2 regions of the Ruegeria sp. BI12 genome follow, and region 2 is predicted to be linked to the other one. Evidence: riboswitches for the same ligand, from Rfam matches in the RefSeq annotation. Region 2 holds a riboswitch; the other holds the start of a gene.

Region 1 (7,359 bases), on a different contig from region 2:
GTATCCGCCAGCTTTTGTTGTTGAATTCGGCAAAGCTGACACCCGGGCCCACCAGTTCAAGGTTGTGGTGAATCTGCTGCAGTGCGGTGTCGTACAGGCGACGCTGTGCGGAAGACATGGGCGTGTAACCGCATGTCCATGACCGCGAAAGGTCGGCGCAGTAGCCGTACGGGCCGATCATGTCGGTGTCGAATGAAATCATCTCGCCCAGCTGGCAGGGCCGATCCGAACATTCTTGGTACCAAGGGTTCGTCCTTGGACCACATGTCAGCAACTTTGTTTCAAGCCAATCACCACCCGATCGCGCGTTTTCGAAATGCAGATGCGCCCAGAGTTCGCGCTCAGTCTTGCCGGGCGTGGAATGTTCGTAGATCCGCGCCATGCCCGCCTCGCACACGCGGATCGTCCAGCGCATCAACTCAATTTCATCATCTGATTTGATCGATCGCGCGATCTCTGTAAGGGGCGAGCCTGCTATAGGATTGAGACCGCGTGCTTTCAAAGCCTCGACACCGCTGCTTTCGAGCGTGTCGCAAGCAATCCTAAGATTATCCCCACCATACTGCCGGACGAGGTCCGCAATCTCATCTGCCCAAAGGTCTGTTGCCCTGTCCGTCTTGTCACCTGAAGCCATGAACATCCAGGTTTTGGCGATCCTCAATTCATCGATCCCGGGCAACCCTTCGCTTTGGTGAAGGCAACCCTTGAACTCGAACATAATAGACGGGCCATTGTTCAGGATCAGCGCATAACGCATGGGGTTATGCAACGTCCAAACCTGCATGTTGGAACAGTCGAACGCATAGCGGATATTGCAGGGATCATACAGCAGCAACGCCGCACAATTCACCTTGTCCATTTGCTGGCGAAGACGCTGCAGCCGATAGTCCCGTGCCTTATCCAGAACCGCAGCGGGCACCGGGCTTTTCAGCGGTTTCTCCGCGCCTTCGCTGTTCAGGTAGGTCAGCTTACGCTCGTCCTTGAATGCGCCATCCCGGATCACGACGCGCGCCCATAAAATCCAATGCGTTCTTCGTCGGTGAATTGGACATTTGGCCGTTCATAGTATGAAAACACAGCGATGATGCGGTCGCGGTTGCCTTGCACAGGCGTGACACGGTGTGCCGTGTTTTTGCCCTTGAAGATGTTCAACATCCCAGGCTGGAGCTTCATCTGTGTTGGTTTGCGCCGGCCTTCCAGCAAATCCGCCACCCCATTGTAGTTCGGGTTGTCATCTGCGCGCAGGTCCTTTTCGTACTCAAACTCACCCCCCGAAAGCGGTGCTTGCAGCAGTAGTGTTGTGGTGAATTCCGACCTGTCGAAATGCCAATTCAGGGCCTGCCCAGCTGAGTATGCCATGACGTTCACACGGGCCAGCGAGTCATCCATGACAAAAAGCTTGGGCTTTCCCATGACTGCTGCCAAAAATTGCGAAAATGGCGGCCACTCATAAAGACGTATCACTACGGCCTGCCCCAGCTGATCGGCACAAATCGTCCGGTTGGAAGTTTCAAACTGGGTCAGGGCCGGATGGTCATTGCTGAGACCCTCGATTGACGTCTTGAAATAGATGTTGTGCCGCCGCTCATGGACAAACGCGTTTTCGTCGAAAACCGGCCGCAGATCAGCAACCGCAGATTGCAGTGCGTTGTCCCGAACAAAACCAGGCAAGTTGAACAATCCGTTCTGTGAAAGCTCGGACTTGCACCGTTCAATCAGGTCTTGCCAAGCCGCGCTGCCCGGCTGGTCCAGCGGATATAAGTCCAGATTGATGATCTCGCGCATCTTCGACCCTCCCTGTCTCCTATCCTGAGTAGGACTTGAAACAGGGTTTTATCAATAGGTATTCTTTTTATGATACGTAAGAATTTCTAAAGGTTGAACATGAAGCGAATTGCCCCGTTGAATGCGCTACGTGCGTTTGAGGCCGCAGCCCGGACCGGGTCATTTACCAAGGCCGCGCGTGAACTGAACGTCAGTTCGGCAGCCATTAGCCAGCAAGTAAAACTGCTGGAGGAGTTTTGGGAGGAAACGCTGTTCATCCGGCAAGGCAACCGGATCTGGCTGACGGATTCCGGGCAAACGGCCTATCCTGAACTTGCAGCGGCCATGACGCGCCTGTGGGATTTGTCCGACCGGATGCAGCGAACAACAAGTCGCCGAAAGCGCCTGATCCTAAGCGCGCCCCCATCTGTTGCCGAAACATGGCTGGCCTCAAAGCTATCCACACTGGACCTAAATAGACTTGAAACCCCGCTACACATTCGCGTCGAGGATGATCCCGTGGACTTTGAGTCCGACCAGATCGACATGCGGGTATTTTATGGTCATGATCTTTATGGGGATTTTCAGGTGGTCCCTTTGTTTTCCGACGTCATGATCGCGGTGGCCGCCCCGCAATTTGCCGCACAGTTCAATCACAAACTTGATGATGTAACAGATCAGAACTTTATTCACACAGACTGGGGACCGGGTTTCGCCTCCTCCCCGGACTGGAACACCGCCTTGGACGGGCGCCGGATCATTGACCGCTCGGCCGGGCAACTTGTAGGACACAGCAGCACCGCGTTACGCTTTGCGCGTGGCAGTTTGGGCGTGGCTCTGGTTCCGCAGGAAATGGCGGCGATGGATTTGAAATCGGGCACCGTTGTCAGGATGAAAATGACGCCAATTCCACTGCAGCAGGACTACCGGATAGCGCACCCAAAGAGACTGAGCTCTCATCCAAGTGTTCAAATGGTCGTGGCCGCACTCCTGAGTTGAAACACCAATTGAGCTTTAGGCGAGGATTACACCGCACCTTCCTTCAGCGACGTGAGGTAACCACCCAGATTTGTTGACGACAACGGTTTGCCCGCATACGAATTTGGCCAAACGCAGGAAACCAACACGCGACGCGGCACAGACCTCGCTGAACTCCCAAGGAATAACTCCATGAGCGAAAACATCATCGTCAGCACTCAGGATCGCGTCACCACAGTGACGATTTCCCGCGAAGAAAAGAAAAACGCGATCACTTTCGCCATGTATTCCAAGATGGCAGAGACCATCGAAAAATACGGTCAAACCGATGAAGCCCGGGCGCTGGTTATCACTGGTACCGGGGACATGTTCACAGCCGGGAATGACCTGCAAGACTTCATGACAGGCGGCCTACCCGTGGGCGACCAGGAAAATCCGATCGTACGGTTCCTGAACGCAATCCGGGATTGTCCGAAACCCCTGATCGCCGCAGTTAACGGGCCTGCAATTGGTGTTGGTTTAACCATGCTACTGCACTGCGATTTGGTCTATTCCTCGCAAAGCGCCACCTTCAGCGCGCCTTTTGTCCAACTTGGTCTGGTGCCTGAGGCCGGATCCTCGATGCTGCTGCCAGCATCGCTGGGCATGGCTGTCGCGAATGACGTCTTGTTGGCCGGACGGGTCCTTACCGCAGCCGAAGCCTTGAACCATGGCTTGGTCGCGCGTGTCTTTAGCGACAGCGAGTTGATGGGCAAAGTGCAGGCGATCGCGCATGCTATTGCGGCCTCATCCCCAGTTGCACTCAGGCAGTCCAAGGCGCTGATCCGCAATCAGCGTAACGAAGTTGCCGGACACATGGCCGCAGAAATCAAGATTTTTGCTGGGCAGCTGCAGTCTGCAGATTTCGCCGAAAGCGTTGCTGCCAAACTACAAAAACGAGCACCTAACTACGGCTAGTCGGCTTTCTTTGATCGACAATGGCTGACCATAACTCACAAGCAGCGCGAGTTACTTGCAAGGGCGCGCGGGCCTGCCAACAAAACGCAAACTGAAACCAAACTCGCGTCACTGGCCCGGCCAGCAAATGACTAAGCCCTAGCGACTTAATTTCATTACTGGGCTGGTCAATCCCGCCCGGCAATGAAATCAGTGCGCATCAACAAATTTTGATTCGCCCCAATCGGCTTTCGTAAGTCGCGCAGGGCGTATTCTGTGGCTTTAGGATGGCGTTTCACCCGAAAGCCGCTTGAAGTCAGAGGAAAAGCATGGGCCTAACCTGCTATGACGTGATGGTACCGCCAGAGGTACAAAAGACCATTCTGCCGGATGAAAGCATCGCCACGGCCTTTAACATCATCAGAGACAGCCGGGCACGGTTCCTGCCTGTCGTCGCCGAAGATGGAACTTATGTCGGTGTCTTTACCGCTCCGACTTTGCTGAAACTGATCCTGCCGAAAGCAGCGACAATTGGCTTGAACGATGATGCGTCGCGCGTGCCGATTGAATCCCTGAGTTTTATGAACCTGACGCGGGATGATTTCGAACAACAGCTGGAACGGCTGAAGTCCGAAAAAGTTCGCGACAACATGTCGAGGCCGTCAAACATCCCTGTTGCTGCACCCGACACACCGGTGATGGAAGGCATCTTCCTGATCTACAAATACAAACGGCACGTGATCCTTGTTGAACCGGAAACCAACCGTTTCGTTGGCACCGTAAGCGCCAACTCGCTTTTGGATCGCGCACTCGACTAACCTAATACGAACCGGACAAATACCTTGGCTACGCATTCGACGTCACACGGAGAGGCCGCTCTCTCTGTTCCACAACTATTGGGCATTGATCCGCTTTGGATCGCGACCGGGATTTTGATTTTGGTGTATGCGGTTCTGATCACCGAAAAGGTCAACCGCGCCATTTTGGCGATGCTGGGCGCATCCTTGATGGTTCTGTTTGGCATCATCAATCAGGAACAGGCCGTAGCAGGTGTGGATGCCAACACTCTGGCTCTGCTTATCGGTATGATGGTGATCGTGGGGATCACCAGCAAATGCGGACTGTTCCAATATGTGGCGATTAAGGCTGCAAAAGCGGTGAAAGCCAATCCCACAGGCATCCTGATCATGCTTACGCTTATCACGGCTGTATTCTCGGCACTGCTGGATAACGTGACAACAGTTTTGTTGATCGCGCCGATTACACTGCTGATCACCGAAGCACTGGAAACTCGGGTCTTTCCGTTCTTCATCGCAGAGATTCTGGCTTCGAACGTCGGCGGCACCGCCACCCTTATCGGTGACCCGCCCAATATCATTATTGGCTCTGCAGCGGGGCTGAGCTTCAACGAATTCGTCGTGAACCTGGCCCCTATCTCGGCCATATGTCTGGTTGTCCTGACCGGTATTATCTACCTGATGAACCGTAAGGAACTGGCCAGCATTCCGAAATCGGCAAGTGAACGGATCATGGGGTTCAACGAATCCGAGGCGGTCACCGATGTGGTCTTGATGATCAAATCTCTGGCTGTTTTGGCGCTGGTTTTGCTGGGCTTCACGCTGGGGCATAGCTACGGCATTCAACCAGGTACGTCGGCCCTGGCCGGAGCGGGTCTATTGATGCTGCTGGCCTACGGTCATCAAAGCGGTGAAGAGCAATCCGAGTCGGTTCACCACATCTTTGGCGAAGTCGAATGGGTCACGATCTTTTTCTTCGGGGGACTATTCGTCATCGTTGCCGGTGTTGAACATGTCGGACTGCTGGCATTCTTCGGTGAGAAAGTGCTGGAGCTGACCCAAGGCGATATGATGTGGACCGCGTTCTTCATCTTTTGGGCCTCCGGCATTTTGTCCGCAATCCTCGACAATATTCCTTTCGTGGCAACGATGATCCCGCTGATCGAATCCACCGCAGACACGTTTGGCGGCAAGGACGCGATTGAACCTTTGTGGTGGTCGCTAGCGCTTGGCGCCTGTCTGGGCGGCAACGGTACACTGTTAGGGGCAAGCGCCAACCTGACGGTGGCCGCTTTTGCAGAAAAGGCCAAGCAGCCTATCGGCTTTATCGCTTTTGCGAAGATCGCGTTCCCGATCATGATCCTGACCCTGATGATCGCAAACGTATACATCTGGCTGCGCTACTTCTGACCCTTTAGCCCTTTGAGCCAAACGTGTTACTGGTTCAAAGGGCGTCTGGTTCCGACAGGCCTACCCCTTCAAATGGAAATCACACGGCGTTGAGACACCAATTTTGGTTGTCTTTTTGGTCAATCCCCCCTAGTGACGGCCTCACCTCGGGGAGCACGGCCTGCCGCGCTGAGATGCTTATCAAGCGAACCCGTAGAACCTGAACCGGCTAGAACCGGCGGAGGGAAGGGTTTCGGTTTCATCCATCCTTACCCTCTCGCCGCAATGGAGGATGACATGAAACATCTGCTAATTGCTGCGGGACTTCTGAGTGCAACTTCGGCCATCGCCGCCGACAAGCCTCAGCTAACCGTTTACACCTATGACAGCTTTGTATCCGATTGGGGGCCCGGCCCGCAGGTCAAAGAAGCCTTTGAGGCAACCTGCGACTGCGAGCTAAACCTCGTGGGCGTCGAAGATGGTGCCGCACTTTTGTCGCGTATCCGGCTTGAGGGTGAAAACTCTGACGCCGACGTTGTGCTTGGGCTGGATACCAACCTGATTGCAGCGGCCCGGGAAACCGGCCTGTTTGCGCCCAACTCTGTCTCCGCCGACTTCGCTCTGCCGATCGAATGGACCGATGACACATTCACCCCGTATGACTGGGGCTACTTCGCGTTTGTTCACAAAGCGGATGCGACAGCGCCTGCGAACTTCCGGGAGCTGGCGGATAGCGACACCAAGATCATCATTCAGGATCCTCGTTCGTCCACCCCCGGTCTGGGTCTGCTGATGTGGGTCAAAGCAGCGTATGGTGATGATGCACCGGAAATCTGGGCTGGTCTTTCCGACAATATCGTTACGGTCACAAAAGGCTGGTCCGAAGCGTACGGCCTGTTCCTTGAGGGCGAGTCGGACATGGTTCTCAGCTACACGACATCTCCGGCTTATCACCTGATTGCCGAGGACGATGGCAGCAAGGCCGCGTCTGCTTTTGACGAGGGCAACTATCTGCAAGTTGAGGTTGCGGCAAAGCTGGCCGCAACAGATCAGGCCGAATTGGCTGATCAGTTTTTGCAGTTCATGGTCTCGGAAGCGTTCCAGCAAATTATTCCGACAACCAACTGGATGTACCCGGCCGTAACCCCGGCAGAAGGTTTGCCTAAAGGGTTCGACACCCTGACAGTGCCGGCGAAGTCCCTGCTGTTCTCTCCCGATGAAGCCGCCGCTGTGCGGGATCAGGCACTTGCAGAATGGCAGAACGCGCTCAGCCAGTAAGCCAATGGCCAGGTATTGGCGCGGCGGCCCTGGTCGCTGCACTGATCCTGGGCACCCTGGCAGCGGTTGCAGCGCGCGCTGAGACCAGCGGCGGCTTCACATCTGCCGACTGGGCTGCACTGCGCTTCACGCTGACCCAGGCCACGATGTCCGCATTTTTCAGCGTGGCGTTGGCCATACCGGTTGCGCGGGCTTTGGCCCGCAGGCGGTTCCGCGG
Region 2 (7,359 bases):
TCCGGTGTAACCAGTCGGAATGATCAAAGATTGGGTAGAACCGATCGATGGTCATGACAAAAACGCCTTTCCGATAACTGGGGTCGAAGGTTCGGCCATGTCGCGGGCCTCGATGGGATCAGCCTGATGGGCCAATTGTCCGGCCGCGATCGCCTGCATCATTGCTTTGGCCATGACTGCCGGGTCACCGGCCCGCGCAACGGCCGTGTTCAGCAGCACGGCATCAAATCCCAATTCCATCGCATGCGCGGCATGGCTGGGCAGGCCGATTCCAGCGTCGATCACGAGCGGAACATCCGGAAACTCGGACCGCATCGCACGCAAGGCGTATTCGTTGTTCAGCCCACGACCCGAACCAATTGGGGCGCCCCAAGGCATCAGAACCTGGCACCCGGCGCTCAGCAATCGCTCACCCACAATCAGGTCGTCCGTGGTGTAGGGGAAAACCTCGAACCCGTCCTCGGTCAGAATCTGCGCGGCTTCGACTAGTTGGAACACGTCAGGCTGCAAACTGTCGGTTTGGCCGATCAGTTCCAGCTTGATCCATTTGGTATCAAATACTTCTCGCGCCATATGGGCGGTGGTCACGGCCTCTTTCACCGTGTGGCAACCCGCTGTGTTCGGAAGGACCAGGACGTTCAGATCGCGGATCATCTGCCAAAAGGTCTGGCCCGCGCCAGCTTCGCGCCGCAAGGACACGGTGGCAACGCCAGCCCCGCTTTGCCGAAACGCCTGTTCCAGAATTGCAGGACTGGGATATTGTGCAGTGCCCAACATCAGAGGGTTCGGGAGCGCTGTGCCATAAAAGGTCGTCATCCTTCAGCCCCCCTGCATCGGGGCTATGACCTCAACCCGGTCGCCGTCACTCAGCTTGTGGGATGTGCGCAGGCTTGAAGGCACGAATTCCTCGTTCACAGCCGTGGCCACCCGCCCTGAAAACCCGAGTTCCTGCAAAAGATCGGCAAGAGTCTTCGCCCGCACCCGGTGCAACTCGCCATTAAGTACGATCTTCATCGACCATCTCCGAATGTATGTTGTTCAACGCCAGATCAGCCACGCCCTTTGCCAGCGCAGGGGCCAACAAATAGCCGTGGCGATAGAGACCATTAGCGAAAATTGTCCGGCCAAGCCGCCGAATACGCGGCAGGTTGTCTGGGAAAGCGGGGCGCAAATCGACACCGATTTCCAAAACTTCGGCCTCACCAAAGGCGGGGTTCAGGGCATACGCAGCGCTGAGAAGCTCCAGCATCGAGCGCGCCGTAATACGGCTGCTGTCTTCGGATTCGACCATCGTTGCGCCCAACATGTAAACGCCGTCTCCGCGTGGAACGATGTATAGTGGCATTCGTGGGTGAAGCAGGCGAACAGGCCGGTTCAGGATCACGTCCGGGCACCTGATCACCAGCATCTCACCCTTCACGCCGCGCAGATCAGTCAGGTGATCACGGGCGTGCAAGCCTCGGCAATCAATTGCGTTATCCAACTGTGCCGGCGCGCGCTTTTTATGGAATACAACGCCATCTTCCTGAAGCTGGCGAGTCAGGTCGAGCAAGGCCTGGCGTGGTTCCAGATGGGCCTCGGCATCAAAGTAGAGGCCCCTTCCGAAATTGTGTAGATCAGGCTCTAAACTATAGATTTCTCTACCATCGATCTCGGAAAAGCCATCCGTACGGCGGGCAAAACGGCGCAGGTCCGGCAGGTCTCGCTGGTTAGCTACTACCAATGTGCCGCGCCTATGAATCTGCGTCCGCTGTGCCCACCAATCAATTGCCGTTTGACCAAGGCGCAAAACGGGTTCTTCGGCATTTTCGTACTCACACCAGGGGGCCAGCATTCCGCCCGCCCACCAGGAACAGCCATGAGGTCCCGGTAGACCGCCGGGATCAAATACCTGCACCTTCGCCCCGCGCGAGACAAGCTCGGACGCGATGGCCAAACCGGCCACGCCGGCCCCTATGACGGACCAGACGGTCATGCAGACCAAACCTGATGGAAGTGGTGTACAGGCCCGTGGCCCTGCCCGATTTTCAAGCCATCGGCCTGGGAAATAGCGCCCTGCAGATAGTCATGCGCTTGGGCTACGGCGTCAGTCAGCGAAAGATCTTTAGCCAGTCCGGCAGCGATGGATGAGGACAGGGTGCACCCTGTTCCGTGGGTGTTGCGTGTCTGTCGGCGTGGCGCTTGAAACCGTTCAATCACGCCAGAGTCTGAGACCAGAATGTCGTGGCAGATGTCACCTTTCCCATGACCGCCCTTCATCAGGACCGCACTCGCACCCATTGTGCACAACTCGCGCCCTTGTTTGATCATCTGTTCGAGGCTGTCCGCTGGTTCAGCGCCCAGCAAACAGGCTGCTTCTGGCAGGTTTGGTGTCAACACAGTCGCGCGCGGCAGCAACACGTCGCGCAGGGTTTGCACGGCCTCTTGCGCCAGCAACGCATCGCCGGATTTGGCGATCATGACCGGATCCAGAACCACTGGCCCGTCAAAACCCGCAATACCGTTCGCGACGCTGAGGATAATCTCAGGGGTTGCCAGCATTCCGATCTTGATCGCGCCGACTTCCAAATCTGTCAGAACGGCCTCGATCTGGGCCACGACAACGTCCGACGGGATCCCATGTACGGCTGTCACGGCCTGCGTGTTCTGAGCCGTCACCGCGGTAATCACACTGGCCCCGTAGACCCCCAGCGCCGACATCGCCTTGAGGTCCGCCTGAATTCCGGCCCCTCCGCCACTGTCAGATCCTGCGATTGTTAAGGCAATGGGTGCCATGTCGTTGCTCCAGTTCAAAATGGGCAACGGGGCATGGAAAACGTCTAAGCACTATAAGACCGTTCCCTACGCCGGTATTGCCCGGATCAGGTTCGATGGGTTAGCGCATTCACGCCTCTCAGCCCCAAGCAGGGCACCCCAACGGTTGGGCGGACAATCTCAGGGGATCAAAAAGGAATCAAGGGCCAATTTTGTGGCAGATCGCGGCCAAACTGGACTTATGAAATGCAAAAGCCGGCCTCGATGGGCCGGCTTGTGACAGAAGTTCACGAAGTGCTGGTTCAGCCCTTCATACCGTCCCAAAAGGATTTGACGGATGAAAAAAAGCTTTTTGATTCCGGATGGTTGTCTTCGCCCAGATCGTCGAACTCACGCAGCAATTCTTTCTGGCGGCTGGTCAAATTGACCGGAGTTTCCACTGCCAGTTCAATGAACATGTCGCCAATTCCACCGCCGCGAAGGGCGGGCATGCCCTTACCGCGCAAACGCATCTGACGGCCCGACTGGCTGCCGGCCGGGATTTGCACGCGGCCACGGCCACCGTCGATTGTGGGCACTTCAATCGAACCACCCAGCGCGGCTTTCCCCATGCTGACCGGAACACGGCAATACAGGTTTACGCTGTCGCGTTCGAACAGCTTGTGGTCCGAAACTTCGACAAAAATATACAGGTCGCCCGGAGGGCCACCGCGCATCCCGGCCTCCCCTTCACCGGCAAGACGGATGCGAGTGCCGGTTTCCACACCAGCCGGAATGTTAACCGACAGCGCGCGTTCTTTTTCGACGCGCCCGGCGCCCCCGCAGGCTTTACAAGGATTCTTGATGATCTGACCCAGTCCCGAACAGGTCGGGCAGGACCGTTCGACTGTGAAAAAACCCTGTTGCGCCCGAACTTTTCCCATACCGGAACAGGTCGGGCAGGTCGTGGGCTCGACCCCACCTTCCGCACCTGATCCGTCACATGCCGAGCAGGCCACGGCGGCAGGTACACTAATCGTCTTTTGCAGCCCCGAGAACGCCTCTTCCAACGTCACCCTCAGGTTATACCGCAGGTCCGAGCCGCGCGCGGCACGCCGGCCACCGCTTGTTGCACCGCGCTGACCACCCATGAAGTCGCCGAACAGGTCATCGAACACATCCGAGAATGCGCTGGAGAAGTCGCCCTGCCCGCCAAATCCGCCGCCAGGGCGGCCACCGCCGCCCATACCATTCTCGAAAGCAGCGTGGCCAAAGCGGTCGTAAGCCGCTTTTTTGTCGCCGTCGCGCAGGACATCATAGGCCTCATTCGCCTCTTTGAACTGCGCTTCTGCGTCGGGATTGTCCTTATTGCGATCTGGATGCAGTTCTTTGGCCTTCTTGCGAAAGCCTTTCTTGATCTCATCCGCCGAAGCGCCCTTGGACACGCCGAGCACTTCGTAATAGTCGCGTTTGGACATCAGTATTTCCTTCTGCCTCAACGTAATCGGGCCGGCCCGGCAACCGGACCGGCCCGAATTGGCCCGGTTACCCGTTAGTTACGCTTGTCGTTGTCCAGATCTTCGAACTCGGCATCGACGATGTCATCATCACCAGCCGGAGCTTCATCAGCTGCAGCAGGCTCATCCTCGGCTTCCTCGGACTGCGCCTTGTAGATGGCTTCGCCCAGCTTCATGGCCGCTTCGGTCACGTTCTGAATGCCGGACTTGATCTTGTCGGCATTCTCAGTTTCCAGCTCGTCCTTCAGCGCAGCGATTGCCAGTTCGATGGCTTCGATGGTGGTCGGGTCAACTTTGTCGGCATGCTCTTCCATCGACTTCTCGGTCGAATGGATGAGGCTTTCCGCCTGGTTCTTGGCGTCGACCAGTTCGCGGCGTTCCTTGTCGGCTTCCGCGTTCTCTTCGGCGTCCTTGACCATCTTGTCGATATCCTCGTCGGACAGACCGCCCGATGCCTGGATGGTGATCTTCTGCTCTTTGCCGGTGCCTTTGTCCTTGGCCGAAACCGAGACAATGCCGTTGGCGTCGATATCAAAAGTCACCTCGATCTGAGGCATGCCACGCGGTGCGGGCGGGATATCTTCCAGATTGAACTGACCTAGGATCTTGTTGTCCGCAGCCATTTCGCGCTCACCCTGGAAACAGCGGATGGTCACGGCGTTCTGATTATCCTCGGCGGTCGAGAAGACCTGAGACTTTTTGGTCGGGATCGTGGTGTTGCGGTCGATCAGACGAGTGAACACGCCACCCAGCGTTTCGATGCCCAGCGAAAGCGGGGTCACGTCCAGCAGAACCACGTCTTTGACGTCGCCCTGCAGAACACCAGCCTGAATGGCGGCGCCCATGGCAACAACTTCGTCCGGGTTCACACCCTTGTGCGGCTCTTTACCGAAGAATTTGGTGACCTCTTCGATGACTTTCGGCATCCGGGTCATACCACCGACCAGAACAACCTCGTCCACGTCTCCGGCCGACAGGCCTGCGTCTTTCAGAGCAGCCTGGCAAGGCTTCATCGACTTCTTGATCAGGTCGCCAACCAGCGATTCCAGCTTGGCACGGGTCAGTTTCATGACCATGTGCAGCGGCTGACCGTTTGCACCCATCGAGATGAACGGCTGGTTGATTTCGGTTTGCGAGGTCGAGCTGAGCTCGATCTTGGCTTTTTCAGCGGCTTCCTTCAGGCGCTGCAGGGCCATCTTGTCCTGAGACAGATCGACACCGTGTTCTTTTTTGAACTCGTCCGCCAGGTAGTTGACGATGCGCATGTCAAAGTCTTCACCACCCAGGAAGGTGTCGCCGTTGGTCGACTTAACCTCGAACAGGCCGTCGTCGATTTCCAAAATGGTTACGTCGAAGGTACCACCACCAAGGTCATAAACCGCGATGGTTTGGGTTTCTTCTTTGTCCAGACCATAGGCCAGCGCGGCTGCTGTCGGCTCGTTGATGATCCGCAGCACTTCCAGACCGGCAATTTTACCGGCGTCTTTGGTGGCCTGACGCTGAGCGTCGTTGAAGTATGCCGGAACGGTGATAACCGCCTGCGTGACGTCCTCACCCAGATAGCTCTCGGCGGTTTCCTTCATCTTACCCAGAGTGAAGGCCGAGATCTGGCTTGGGGAGTATTTCTCACCGCGGGCTTCAACCCACGCGTCGCCATTGCCGCCATCAACGATGGCGTACGGCACCATTTTCTTGTCTTTTTCGACTTCTGCATCATCCACACGACGGCCGATCAGACGCTTGACGCCAAAGATCGTGTTGTCGGGGTTGGTGACCGCCTGACGTTTTGCAGGCTGACCGACCAGTCGCTCATCTTCGGTGAAGGCGACGATCGAGGGCGTGGTCCGCGCCCCTTCTGCGTTTTCGATGACCTTCGGCTGAGAGCCGTCCATGATGGCCACACAAGAGTTGGTGGTCCCGAGGTCAATACCGATTACTTTTCCCATATGTTCAATCCCTTTCTCTTCAAGGCGATGTCTCGAGGTCCGGACCCGTTATGGCATCCGGCCCCGATCTGGTTTGCACGAACAGCACTACACCATCGCGCGTCCCGGCGTATATAAGGGCGAGATCAGAGGCCTGCAAGCGGTGTAAAAGGCAGGTTTTCAGGAATCTGTGGCCTTTTTTGGCAAGGTTTTGGCAAGGATTGGGGAATCTTCAATGGCGCGGCTGCTCTTGCGCGGATTTGACATCAGAAAAGCCCATCTGGACGTTGCGGCACAAACGCAACTGATCGAGGTACTGCGCCCGATTCTCAAATCTGCGCCGCTGTTTCGGCCTGTCACGCCTTCGGACAAGGAAATGTCGGTGCGAATGACCTCGGCCGGGACGCTTGGCTGGGTCACTGACAACCGCGGGTACAGATATCAAGCGCAGCACCCAAAGGGGATGGTGTGGCCCGGCATTCCCGATACGATTCTGGGTATCTGGCGCGATCTTGTCGGCACGCAACGCGACCCAGATTGCTGTTTGATCAACTATTACAGCGAAGGCGCGCGCATGGGACTGCATCAGGACAAGGACGAAGCCGATTTCTCATGGCCCGTCCTGTCGGTATCCTTAGGCGATGATGCCCTTTTCCGCATCGGAAACGAAACCCGGGGGGGCAAGACCGAGTCCATATGGTTAAGCTCGGGTGATGTTGTCATCATGGGCGGCCCGGCACGCCTGACCTATCATGGGGTCGATCGCATCCGTTTCGGTTCTTCTAAGCTGCTGCCTAAAGGCGGGCGAATCAACCTGACCTTGCGCGTCGCAACTTAGCTGCGCGCACCCCAGCTGGCCGAGACATGCTTACGGGTGTAAAAAATCCCCAATAGTCCGATCATCAACAAAGCCAATCCAACCCACAGCGCATACTCCCAGCTGCTGTTGCGCGGGAAATAGTTACGAAAGACAAAACCGCGGCACTGATCAATCACGTGGAACAATGGGTTCCAGGCAAAAAAACTCAGCAAGAAGCCGCCCAGCGCATTCCCAACAACCATCTTGCCGGAAAATATCATATTCATACGTCGGTACAGGTTTTTTAGAATTTCAGCGGTGCCAGGAAACCACGGCTTTAGCGCCATAAGGACAACACCCACTGCACATCCCGTAAACCAGGCCA

Evidence for each region. Region 2 has a riboswitch for thiamine pyrophosphate ahead of thiD (bifunctional hydroxymethylpyrimidine kinase/phosphomethylpyrimidine kinase). Riboswitches for the same ligand answer to the same signal wherever they lie in the genome.
Region 1: it holds a riboswitch for thiamine pyrophosphate, as region 2 does, so the genes downstream of both, thiB (thiamine ABC transporter substrate binding subunit) here and thiD (bifunctional hydroxymethylpyrimidine kinase/phosphomethylpyrimidine kinase) in region 2, are expected to answer to the same signal.

What each region holds. Positions count from the first base shown of each region.
Region 1 covers NZ_JBQFSL010000002.1:440,868-448,226, reverse strand. Annotated here, with positions in the region: gene ACR0AK_RS15300 (M24 family metallopeptidase) at 1-1,003, opposite strand, end outside; gene ACR0AK_RS15295 (HalD/BesD family halogenase) at 1,000-1,785, opposite strand; gene ACR0AK_RS15290 (LysR substrate-binding domain-containing protein) at 1,885-2,763, shown strand; gene ACR0AK_RS15285 (enoyl-CoA hydratase-related protein) at 2,935-3,699, shown strand; gene ACR0AK_RS15280 (CBS domain-containing protein) at 4,008-4,496, shown strand; gene ACR0AK_RS15275 (ArsB/NhaD family transporter) at 4,521-5,885, shown strand; TPP riboswitch at 6,023-6,128, shown strand; gene thiB (thiamine ABC transporter substrate binding subunit) at 6,162-7,142, shown strand; gene ACR0AK_RS15265 (thiamine/thiamine pyrophosphate ABC transporter permease ThiP) at 7,118-7,359, shown strand, end outside.
Region 2 covers NZ_JBQFSL010000003.1:380,902-388,260, forward strand. Annotated here, with positions in the region: gene ACR0AK_RS20745 (thiamine phosphate synthase) at 1-55, opposite strand, end outside; gene ACR0AK_RS20750 (thiazole synthase) at 52-816, opposite strand; gene thiS (sulfur carrier protein ThiS) at 820-1,014, opposite strand; gene ACR0AK_RS20760 (FAD-dependent oxidoreductase) at 998-1,975, opposite strand; gene thiD (bifunctional hydroxymethylpyrimidine kinase/phosphomethylpyrimidine kinase) at 1,972-2,775, opposite strand; TPP riboswitch at 2,822-2,926, opposite strand; gene dnaJ (molecular chaperone DnaJ) at 3,057-4,211, opposite strand; gene dnaK (molecular chaperone DnaK) at 4,286-6,196, opposite strand; gene ACR0AK_RS20780 (alpha-ketoglutarate-dependent dioxygenase AlkB family protein) at 6,411-7,013, shown strand; gene ACR0AK_RS20785 (ABC-2 transporter permease) at 7,010-7,359, opposite strand, start outside.